Linked DNA regions of Lactiplantibacillus plantarum. The protein of the gene in region 1 interacts with the protein of each later gene in a pairwise test. Links are inferred from orthologs where the notes say so. Each region holds a gene or a part of one and is shown on either strand. Other genes may lie near its edges. The genes, in order: topA and E5260_RS12480.

Evidence for each region.
Region 2: the proteins of topA (region 1) and E5260_RS12480 interact in binary tests that used the Escherichia coli proteins (3 or more experiments, as listed by UniProt). The link is inferred for Lactiplantibacillus plantarum from one-to-one orthologs.

Annotation. Positions count from the first base shown.
Region 1 is NZ_CP039121.1:1,712,141-1,720,605, reverse strand. The notes cover bases 2,231-5,219. They hold topA (type I DNA topoisomerase), read left to right. Parts: upstream 2,231-2,645; coding sequence 2,646-4,793; downstream 4,794-5,219. Other genes in these bases: trmFO (FADH(2)-oxidizing methylenetetrahydrofolate--tRNA-(uracil(54)-C(5))-methyltransferase TrmFO), read left to right, coding at 5,072-5,219; dprA (DNA-processing protein DprA), read left to right, coding at 2,231-2,557. Outside these bases: ribosome biogenesis GTPase YlqF, read left to right, coding at 1-852; E5260_RS07950 (ribonuclease HII), read left to right, coding at 845-1,612; more of dprA, read left to right, coding at 1,691-2,230; more of trmFO, read left to right, coding at 5,220-6,397; tyrosine recombinase XerC, read left to right, coding at 6,477-7,421; hslV (HslVU peptidase proteolytic subunit), read left to right, coding at 7,405-7,947; ATP-dependent protease ATPase subunit HslU, read left to right, coding at 7,965-8,465. UniProt on the Escherichia coli protein: Releases the supercoiling and torsional tension of DNA, which is introduced during the DNA replication and transcription, by transiently cleaving and rejoining one strand of the DNA duplex.
Region 2 is NZ_CP039121.1:2,648,284-2,651,549, forward strand. Bases 169-3,128 are described here. They hold E5260_RS12480 (YigZ family protein), read left to right. Parts: upstream 169-1,304; coding sequence 1,305-1,952; downstream 1,953-3,128. Other genes in these bases: E5260_RS12475 (DEAD/DEAH box helicase), read right to left, coding at 169-1,238; E5260_RS12485 (phosphate ABC transporter substrate-binding protein), read right to left, coding at 2,143-3,045. Also shown: more of E5260_RS12475, read right to left, coding at 1-168.

The DNA.
Region 1 (8,465 bases):
GCAAATATTCAATGGTACCCAGGTCACATGGCCAAGGCGATTCATCAAATTCAGGACAATTTACATTTAGTTGATATTGTTTTTGAATTGGTCGACGCCCGGATCCCAGTGGCTTCCCGGAATCCAGAAATTGAAAAAACGGTCCAACAAAAACCACACCTCTTAATTATGACCAAGAAGGACTTGGCAGATCCCCAAGCGACAGCTGACTGGGTCAAGTATTACGAAGACCAGGGTCAAGTTGCGATCGCGGTCGATTCACGTAGCCGTACGATTGGTAAGCAAATGACGCAAGCGGCTAGTGACATGTTAGCTGACAAGTTAGCAAAAATTGCGGCCCGTGGCATTACTAATCGGCCAATCCGCGCAGTTTGTGTCGGTATCCCCAACGTTGGTAAATCGACCTTATTAAACCATATTGTCAATAAAAAAATTGCCAAAGTCGGTGATCGTCCGGGCGTTACCAAGGGCCAACAGTGGCTCAAAGCGTCCAATAAATTGGAATTACTCGACACCCCAGGGATTTTATGGCCGAAGTTTGAAGACCAAGTCGTTGGTACCAAGCTGGCCGTCACGGGTGCGATTAAGGAAAATATCTATCCTAACGATGACGTCGCTTTGTTTGCCTTGGACTTCTTCAAGCAGCACTACGCGGCACGCTTAGTCGATCGTTATCATTTGACGGCTGAGCAGTTGGCCTTACCAAATCCGGAATTACTGATTGCGATGACGAAAAATGCGGGGATGCGCGATGACTGGGAACGTTTCTGCGTGGCCTTCCTCTTAGATATTCGCAAGGGCCGGCTCGGTCGTTTTACGCTCGACTTAACGGGGGATCAACCCGATGCCTGAACGAACGATTGCGGATTTTAAACGGCTACTGGCTGACCAACCAACGGCAGCGCTTCTAGCCGCGGCTCAAGCCGATCCTCGCAAGGGCGTACAACAGGCTTATCAACACTATTTGCGACAAGCTGAAAAACAGGCGGCGTTAGTGACACGGTTTAATCAACATATGCGTTTAGAACGGGATTTTTGGGCCCACGGCGGACAATACGTTGCTGGGATCGATGAAGTTGGTCGCGGCCCGTTAGCTGGACCAGTCGTAACTGCCGCTGTAGTCTTGGACGATCATTTTGATTTGCTAGAAGTCAATGATTCAAAGCAATTAACCGCTAAGAAACGGGCGGCCCTGATGCCACGGATCCTAGAAGAAGCGGTTGCCGTGGGAATCGGCGTTGCGGATGCCCAACAAATTGATCAATTAAACATTTATGAGGCGACCCGAGTCGCAATGGCCCAAGCCGTCCGTAACCTGTCCGTCCGGCCAACACGTTTACTAGTTGATGCGATGCAGGTGCCGGTACCAATTGAACAGACCCGTCTAATCAAGGGCGATGCGAAAAGCGCGAGCATCTCGGCGGCTAGTATTGTCGCCAAAGTCGTCCGGGATCACTTAATGACAATGTATGATCAAGTGTATCCCGGGTACGACTTTGCTGATAATATGGGCTACGGGACTGCTAAGCATTTGGCCGGGTTGGCCAGTCTCGGCGCTACGCCGATTCATCGCCAATCTTTTTCACCGGTTCGAAATGCTAAGCGGGTCTAAATCCGTAACTACTCTTTAAAGAAGCCGTTCCGTTGACGACTAATGTCAACAAGGGCGAACTTAAGGAGTCGTGATAACATGCAATTAAGAAGTTTATTGATTCGATTACATTTAGCGCACGGCATCGGGTATGCCGGGATGGTACGCGTGTTACAACACTGTCGGCAGGTTCAGACGGTCGTCACTGATCCCCGCCGATTAGGTAAGTTGGCCCATTTAACTGCTAGTCAGCAGGGGCGTTTTACCGCTGATTGGCAAAGTATGGCGTTTCAACAGCGACTAAAACGCCATGCGCAGCTTGATATTTTAACAATCTTGGATGATGATTACCCACCGGCCTTATTAGAAGCCTATCAACCACCATTAGTGTTGTTTTTGCGCGGGCAGCGTGCGTTACTAACGACACGTCAACTTGCGGTTGTTGGTGCTCGGCAGGCCACATCGTATGCGGAACGGGTCACGACGCAATTATTGGCACCGTTAGCAACGGCAAAGTTGACCATTGTCAGTGGACTAGCGAAGGGAGCCGATGGTTTTGCACATCGGACCGCCCTTCGTTTTAACTTACCGACAATCGGGGTGATTGGGACCGGGCTGGATATTAGTTACCCCCGTCAACACCGTGACCTACAGCAGCAAATTAGTCAGGTCGGTTTACTAATCAGTGAGTACCCGCTGGGGGTGGGTCCGGAACCATACCACTTCGTTGCTCGTAACCGGATTATTGCCGGGCTGTGCCAAACGGTTATCGTGGTCGAGGCGCAGGCCCATTCTGGGAGTCTGATCACTGCTAATATCGCGTTACAAAACAATCGCAACGTTCTGGCGGTACCTGGACCAATTGATGCACCATTTTCAGTTGGGTGCAATCAATTGATCGTTGCGGGGGCCAAACCAGTCTTAAATTCGCGACATATAATAGAAGAGTTTTTACCAAAAATTTGACAACACGAAATTTTTGAAATATGATTACAGGGATTTCTTAAACTGATATTTATAATAATGATAATGAAACCTGTAAGGAGCTGATCGAGTGGCTGCAAGTACAACTAAAGCCAAACCGGCGGCAAAGCGGAAGACCGCAACTAAAACTGCTACCAAGCGGAAAAGCAAAACGCCCGCTAAAAAATTGGTGATCGTGGAATCACCATCTAAAGCAAAAACGATTGAGAAATATTTAGGTCGTTCTTATAAAGTCGTCGCTAGTCTGGGCCATATTCGAGATTTACCGAAGAGCAAGATGGGTGTCGACGTGGATAACGACTATGAACCGCACTATATCTCGATTCGCGGTAAGGGTGATGTGATCAAAGGATTGCGGAAAGAGGCTAAAAAAGCCAAAGCCGTGTACCTCGCATCTGACCCGGACCGTGAAGGGGAAGCCATTGCTTGGCACTTATCCTATTTATTAGGACTTGACCCTAAGGATAAAAACCGGGTCGTCTTCAATGAAATCACCAAGGATACGGTCAAAAACGCTTTTAAGGAACCGCGTTCAATTGATATGGATCTAGTGGATGCCCAACAGGCCCGGCGAATTTTGGACCGGTTAGTGGGTTACTCAATTAGTCCATTATTGTGGAAAAAGGTCAAAAAGGGGTTATCGGCCGGTCGGGTGCAATCGATCGCGCTAGATTTGATCATTCAACGTGAAAATGAAATTAAAGCGTTCAAACCCCAAGAGTATTGGACGATCGATAGTGAATTTCAAAAGGGTCGTTCCAAATTCATGGCAAGTTTTTATGGAACCCATGGTAAGAAGCAACCGTTGGATGACAACGATGCGGTGCAAAAAATCTTGGGCCAATTAGACCGGAATGGCGATTTTAATGTCGTCAAAGTCGTCAAAAAAGAACGTAAACGGTTCCCGGCGCCGCCATTTACAACCTCTACCATGCAACAGGATGCCAACCGGAAGTTGAATTTCCGGACGCGTAAGACCATGATGGCAGCACAACAATTATATGAAGGCATCAATGTTGGTGGTAAGGAAGGTAGCGTCGGCTTAATCACTTATATGCGGACTGACTCGACGCGGATTTCGTCGATTGCGAAGCACGAAGCGTCACAATTCTTGCATAAAGAATACGGCGCAGAATATGCGGCCACCAAACCTGTCAAGGGCAAGTTACCAGAAGGCGCTCAGGATGCCCATGAAGCAATCCGACCCTCATCCGTCTTCCGGACACCAGCTAGCATCAAAGACTACTTGACGAAGGATCAATTCCGGTTATACCAGCTGATCTGGTCACGGTTTGTGGCTAGTCAGATGACGCCCGAAGTACTTGATACAATGGCGGTCACGATCGACCAAAATGACGTCCAATTCCGGGCGAACGGGTCGAAGACGAAGTTTGCTGGTTTTACGAAGATCTACGATAAGACGGAAAAGAATAACGTCTTACCAGATTTAAGTGAAGGTGATGTGGTCAAGTTATCGAAGACTGATCCGCAACAACACTTCACCCAGCCACCCGCACGTTACTCTGAAGCCAACCTCATCAAAGCATTGGAAGAAAATGGTGTGGGGCGGCCATCAACGTACGCACCAACCCTGGATACGATTCAGCGGCGCTACTACGTCAAATTAGAAGCGCGCCGGTTTGTGCCGACTGAACTCGGTGAGATCGTTAACGATATTATTCAGGAATACTTCCCGGATGTCGTTAATGTCGGCTTTACTGCCAGTTTAGAAGAACAGTTGGATGCGACTGAAGAAGGTAAGGAAAACTGGGTCAAAGTCGTCGATAGTTTCTACAAGCCGTTTTCTAAAGAAGTTGCAACGGCTGAGGAAAGTATGGAGAAGATCCAAATCAAAGACGAATTAGCGGGCTTCAATTGTGATATTTGTGGCGCGCCAATGGTTGTGAAGATGGGCCGTTACGGCAAATTCTTTGCCTGCTCCTGTTTCCCGGATTGTCGTAATACGAAGCCAATCGTTAAAGAAATTGGTGTCGTTTGTCCGCAATGTAAGAAGGGCCAGGTCATTGAGCGGAAATCGAAGAAGAACCGGATTTTTTATGGTTGTTCCCGCTTCCCAGATTGTGACTTTGTCTCTTGGGATAAACCGGTTGGCCGTGATTGCCCGAAGGATGGCCATTACCTGGTCGAAAAGAAGCTCAAAGGTGGCAAGCAAGTGCTTTGTCCGAATGGCGATTATACCGAAAACGTTCAAAAATAAATGAAGAAAAGGTCATCTACGGATGATCTTTTTTTGTGCATTGTCAAACAATGCGTACAATTTGTGAAAATACGTTGATAAAATTCGCAATTTCAACTGATTAACAAGTGTTTTATCGGGAAAATAAACGCCCGTTTAAATTAATGTTCGCTTTAAGCTTGACGGTGGACATGTCATTGCAGGATTTGCTGATGCCATTAGTTGTCTTCTGCTAGTTTCTCAGGTATGATGACAACAATACTATCAATGGTATGACAACAAGAAAAGAGGAATTCTGGATGGCATCAATACCAACAGTAAACGTAATCGGCGCCGGTTTAGCCGGCTCAGAGGCCGCTTGGCATATTGCTAATATGGGCGTCAATGTCCGGCTGTATGAAATGCGGCCCAGCAAAATGACTCCCGCCCATCACACGGCGCAATTTGCTGAATTAGTGTGCACGAACTCACTGCGGGCGAACCAATTAGCCAACGCGGCGGGCCTACTAAAGGCCGAAATGCGGCAGATGGATTCGATCGTGATGCAAGCGGCTGAACACCACGCTGTCCCAGCTGGCGGTGCGCTAGCCGTTGATCGGGATACGTTCTCTGCAGAAATCACGGCTGCAATCACCGCGTTACCTAATGTTGAAATTATTAATGAAGAAATTACTAGTCTCCCAGATGGCATTACGGTCGTAGCGACTGGACCATTAACGGCGGCGTCCTTAGCGAAATCGATTCAAGCGTTTAACGACGAAGATGACTTACACTTTTTTGATGCGGCCGCACCGATTTTAACGAAAGATTCGATCGACATGGACAAGGTGTATCTCAAATCACGCTATGACCGTGGTGAAGCGGCCTATCTGAACTGCCCAATGACGGAAGCCGAATTTGACGTTTTCTATGACGCGTTGATTCACGCCGAAATGGCCGAAGCGCATGATTTTGAAAATTCAGATGTCTTTGAAGGCTGCATGCCGATCGAAGTGATGGCACAACGTGGGCGCCAAACGATGCTATTTGGCCCACTTAAACCAGTGGGCCTTGAAGATCCGAAGACGGGCAAACAACCCTTTGCGGTCGTTCAGTTGCGCCAAGATGATGCCGCTGGTGATCTATATAATATCGTCGGCTTCCAAACTCATCTTAAGTGGGGCGAACAAAAACGGGTCTTTTCACTGATTCCGGGTCTGGAGAACGTTGAATTTGTCCGTTATGGCGTCATGCATCGTAATACTTTTATGAAGTCACCGAAACTATTAACGCCAACTTATCAGACACAGCAACGGCCCGATTTGTTTTTTGCGGGCCAAATGACGGGTGTCGAAGGCTATATTGAAAGTGCAGCGAGTGGCATCGTTGCTGGAACCAACGCAGCGCGCTTAGCACTTGGTTTAGAACCGGTCGTTTTTCCAACGGACACGATGATGGGGGCGATGGCCCACTATATCACGCATACGAGTGCTAGCAACTTCCAGCCCATGAACGCCAACTTTGGCATTATGCCAAAACTCAAACAGCGCATTCGGGATAAGCGTGAGCGTAATACGGCGATTTCTGAACGGGCCTTGGCTGACCTGACGACTTTTAAAGATGAAACATTGACCGTTAACAACTAAAATATTGCCCCATTGACAGGGTGCATAATTGTGTTTTCCTCCATACTTTGCTAAAGTAGCAACGTATGGAGGTTTTTGCATGGAAACGGATTATTTAACCCTCTTTTTAAAGTACATTCGGGTTGAACGACAGTATTCGGAAGAGACCGCTGCTGCTTATCGGGAAGACATTCAAGCTTTTAATGATTTCTTAACGGCAAATGGCGGCGCGAAAGCGTATACTGAAGTTGACCGGTTGGACGTTAACGTCTATTTAAGTCATTTATATGACCGGCACTTGACCCGCAATTCAATTGCTCGGAAAGTTTCAAGCTTGCGGTCGTTCTATAACTTTTTGGTTAAGAATGATTTAGCTAAATTGAATCCCTTCGTGTACGTCCAACTCAAAAAACACGCGGCGCGCTTACCCCGTTTTTTCTATCAAAAGGAGCTGGACGTATTATTTCAAACTGTCTATGCGGATGATAGCGTGATGGGGGCCCGGAACGCGGCGTTATTAGAAGTCCTGTATGGTACTGGGATTCGGCTGAGTGAGTGTGTCGATCTACAATTAGCCGACGTTGATTACGACCTAAAAATGATGTTGATTCGTGGGAAGGGCGACAAGGAACGTTACGTCCCATTTGGTCGGTACGCGGCTACCGCGCTTCAGCATTACGAAACCGTCTGCCGGCAGCCCGTGATGGCCAAGTATGGTCAAACGCACCAAACGGTGTTTATTAATCGTCACGGCGGCCCCATTACTGGCGGCGGAATCGAATATGTCTTGAATCAAATCGTTAAGAAAAGTAGTTTAACGGCTGATATTCATCCCCACATGCTCCGACACACGTTTGCAACGCAGATGCTGAATAATGGTGCCGATTTACGGACCGTGCAGGAGCTGTTAGGTCATACAAGTTTGTCAACGACGCAAATTTATGCGCACGTGACAAAGGAACATTTACAACAAGATTATCGTCAATTTTTCCCACGGGCAACGCGGGAATCGACAAAGGAGACTGAACATGACAACGAAATTTGAAGCAACTACCATTTGCGCCGTTCGCCAAAACGGCCATAACGCCATGGCCGGTGATGGTCAGGTCACGATGGGTGAAAAAGTCGTAATGAAAGGGACAGCCCATAAAGTTCGGCGGATTTATAATGATCAGGTCGTCGTAGGTTTTGCCGGGAGTGTCGCGGATGCGTTTAACCTTGAAGATCGTTTTGAAAAGAAACTCAACGAATTTTCTGGGAATTTACAACGGGCAGCCGTTGAGCTTGCCCAGGAATGGCGCAGTGACCAGGCGTTACAGAAATTGGAAGCTTTGTTGATCGTCATGAACAAAGATGACATGTTACTTGTTTCTGGGAGTGGTGAAGTAATCACGCCGGATAACGACGTCTTAGCCATTGGTTCTGGTGGTAACTTTGCCTTAGCCGCAGCTCGCGCAATGCAGCTACATGCTAAGGATATGAGTGCCAAGGAAGTCGCTGAAGCGGCAATCCATATTGCCGGCGACATTGATATCTTTACCAATCATAATGTGATCTCAGAAACGTTGTAATGTAGGAGGAAACGCTCATGGAAGAAATCAATAAGACACCGAAACAAATTGTGGCCGCGCTTGATAATTATGTTATTGGTCAAAACCAAGCCAAAAAAGCGGTGGCGATCGCGCTACGTAATCGTTATCGGCGGATGGAACTTTCTGCTGAAATGCAGGAAGAAATTACCCCCAAAAACATGCTGATGATCGGACCAACCGGGGTCGGGAAGACCGAAATTGCCCGGCGGTTGGCTAAGATTGTGCACGCCCCGTTTGTGAAGGTTGAAGCAACTAAGTTTACGGAAGTCGGCTATGTTGGTCGCGATGTTGAATCCATGGTTCGTGACTTAGTGGACGTGGCTATCGAGATGGAAAAACAACAGGCTTATTCTGGTGTGCGGGCACAAGCGGTGCAGGCTGCTGACAAACGGCTCGTCAAATTATTAGTACCGGCCCAAAAGAAGCAGGCTAAGAACAATGGTAACGAGTTCCAAAACATGATGAACATGTTTAGCCAGATGCAAAACGGCCAGACC
Region 2 (3,266 bases), 930 kb from region 1 along the record:
CAAATAAACCAGACGAGGCCAGTCGGACGCTCACTGCTGCGTCCGACCCGTCCTGCAATCTGGACGAGGGCAGCCGTAGAAAACACTTCGTCGTCCGCACCAAGCACAATCACATCGATTCCCGGAAACGTCACCCCTCGTTCCAATATCGTCGTCGTAACTAAGTATTGAAACTGCTGGTTCCGCATTTGTTGAACCTTAGTCAGTCGCTCAGGATCGGCTGAGTACACCGTCTCTCCGGTCATATGGGGAAAATAGTGTTGGAGTACCGCAAACACTGGCGCTAATTGTTGGATGCGCGGAACAAATAGTAAAAAGCGCTGGTGCTGTTGTTGATACTGTTGGAGTTGCCGGATAAGGTCTCGTGGTAATTTTCCTTGTTGCAAGAGCCGAGCCCAATTTGGCTGTAGCTTAACCTTAATTGCCGGTAATAAATGTTGGTGAAACCGCAATGGTAAATAACTGATTGCAAGCTCACCACGATGAACTTGGGACAACAAACTTTGGCTGGGCGTCGCGGTCAAATAAAGAATGGCCCCCTCCACCTTAGCTGCCTGATTCACTGCAAACGCCAAACGGGGATTGGCAGCAAACGGAAACGCGTCAACTTCATCAATGATCAATACGTCAAACGCCTGACGAAAACGTAGCAATTGATGCGTCGTACAAATCGTCAGCTGCGTATACTGATAGGGAGCGGGATTGCGGCCATATAGCACAGCAATTTGAACATCAGCAAAGGCCGCCTGGAGCCGGGGTGCTAACTCTAAGCAAACATCGACTCGTGGTGAAGCAATGGCGACCCGCCACTGATGCGCTAACGCCCACGCAATACCTGGAAACAGCATTTCAGTTTTTCCAGCTCCCGTCACCGCCCATAATAATTGCCGTTTATGCGCCATGAAGTTAGCTTTGATTGATTGCGCGCAGTCCGCTTGCTGGGGCGTTAGGGTTCCTTGCCACGTGCAAACCGGGACCGTTGCAAAAGCATTCGGTTCTGGCATATGATAGAGTTTAACTAGTGTACTCACTCGACCTAAATTTAAACATTGATAACAGTAATATTGCTGATTGGGTAATTGGGCTCGCAGTCGGTCCAAGTGACTGCCGCAACGCTGACAGATAATTTGATGTTCATCAACCTGCATGGCTGGCAGTATCTGCGTGCCAGCAGGTACTGCGGCAGCCTCATTTGCAGATAATGCGAGCTGACGACCGTATAAGACTTGTGCTTCCATTGTGCGCACCTCCTTAGTTATCAAGTACGCCATTTAACGATTTATTCACGAAAGGAACCGATTAATTTGACTAAACCCTACTACACCATCACCCAAGACACGGTATTTGAACAAACCATCAAAAAGTCTCGCTTCATCGCTCATCTATACCGCATCAGTGACGAAGTAGATGCTCAAGCTAAGATTGCCGCTGTTCGAGCAGATAATCCTAAGGCCAACCACAACTGTTTCGCCTACATGCTTGGTGATGATGATCATATTCAGCGGATGAGTGATGACGGTGAACCAGTCGGAACTGCGGGCTCACCAATCTTAGAAGTGCTCAAGACCAACGAGCTACACGACGTGCTTGCGGTCGTGACCCGTTATTTTGGTGGTATCAAGCTTGGCGCCGGTGGACTGATCCGAGCTTATAATGGCACCCCCGCGCAAGCAATTGAAGTCAGTGGTAAGGTTCAGCGAATCTTACAAACCCGCATCGCCATCACGCTCGACTATCGTAACGTCGATGCTTTAACCTACTATTTACAACAAAATAAGCTAACGACCCTGAATACCGACTACGGTGTTCAAGTCACACAAATCATCGCAGTCACTCAATCCGAAATTGCAACGATTCAGCAGGACATCACTAACCTCTTGAGCGGTCAAGTTACCTTTTCGGAGCAAGGTGAACAATTTACAGAAATTCCGGTCACTACGCCTGGCAACTAGATTGCTGGTTATATATAATTGGGAGCCTCACAAACTTTGATTGGCAGTCAAAATCGAAACAGCCAACTCGTCTTAACAATAACACCCAGCACTTGAGCCGATGATTTGTTTTTTCATTGTTAAAGTCCGCGTTGCACTAATTGCGGCCCATAAAAAAAGTCGAGCTATCGCTCGACTTTTTGTCTGTTATTTATTTTAAATTAGTGATTGCACCAGATTGGCCACGATCAACCTTCATCGAAGTCAATGGAATATATCCTAATTTCTCAACTAAACTACCTTGAACGGCTTTAGAAGTCATGTAAGTTAAGAAGTTCTTCAACTCCCCAGTTGGTTGCCCCTTAGTATACATGTGTTCATAAGCCCAAATCTTCCACTTGTTCGTCGCTACGTTAGCTTCGGTTGGTTTGACGTTATCAATAGAAAGCGCCTGAACGTCACTCTTAACGTATGAGAATGCTAAGTAACTGATGGCACCAGGCGTGGTGCTAACAATTTTTTGAACGGTCCCATTCGAATCTTGTTCTTGGCTAGTTGCGACCTTCGCGTTGTCTAATCCCCATTTTTCAAACGTCGCCCGGGTCCCACTACCTTGAGCACGGTTAACGACGGTAATCTTTTCGTCCTTACCGCCAACATCTTTCCAGTTAGTGATCTTGCCTTGGAAAATCTTGATAAGTTGTTCTTTTGAAATATTAGTGACATCGGCATCCTTATTAATAACGGGTGCCATCCCCACAACAGCCACTTTATGGTCAACTAACCCTTTGGCGTCTAACCCCTTTTGTTCCTGTGCAAATAAATCAGAGTTCCCAATATTGACTGAACCCTTCGCCACCTGACTTAAGCCTGCTCCTGAACCACCACCCTGAACGTTAATGGTCACGTTAGCATGTTCGTTCTGGTAAGCCTGTCCAGCCTGTTCCACTAATGGTTGTAAAGCGGTTGAACCAGTTGCAACGATCTTAGTAGTCTTGGAACTACCACTACTGCTACTAGTACTCTTCGTACTTGTGGCTGAGCTACTGCCGCAACCAGCTAGTAAAATGGTCATCGTTACTGCCAATGCGCCGAGTGTCAGTGCTTTTTTCATAATTGAAACTCCCCTTCTTCAATTGACTATCAAAATTAAGCAACCAACCCGGCAACCATCATAGCAAAACTGGGTAGGAGTGCTACGACTAGTGATGGAGCAACATCACCGTCCGACGGTTACACGTAATTGATTGCTTCGGAACATGCTTAATATTACTAATCGTTTGTAAATTGTGAATGACGATTGTGTAAATTGCTTGTATAGTTTTGGTAAAGTTA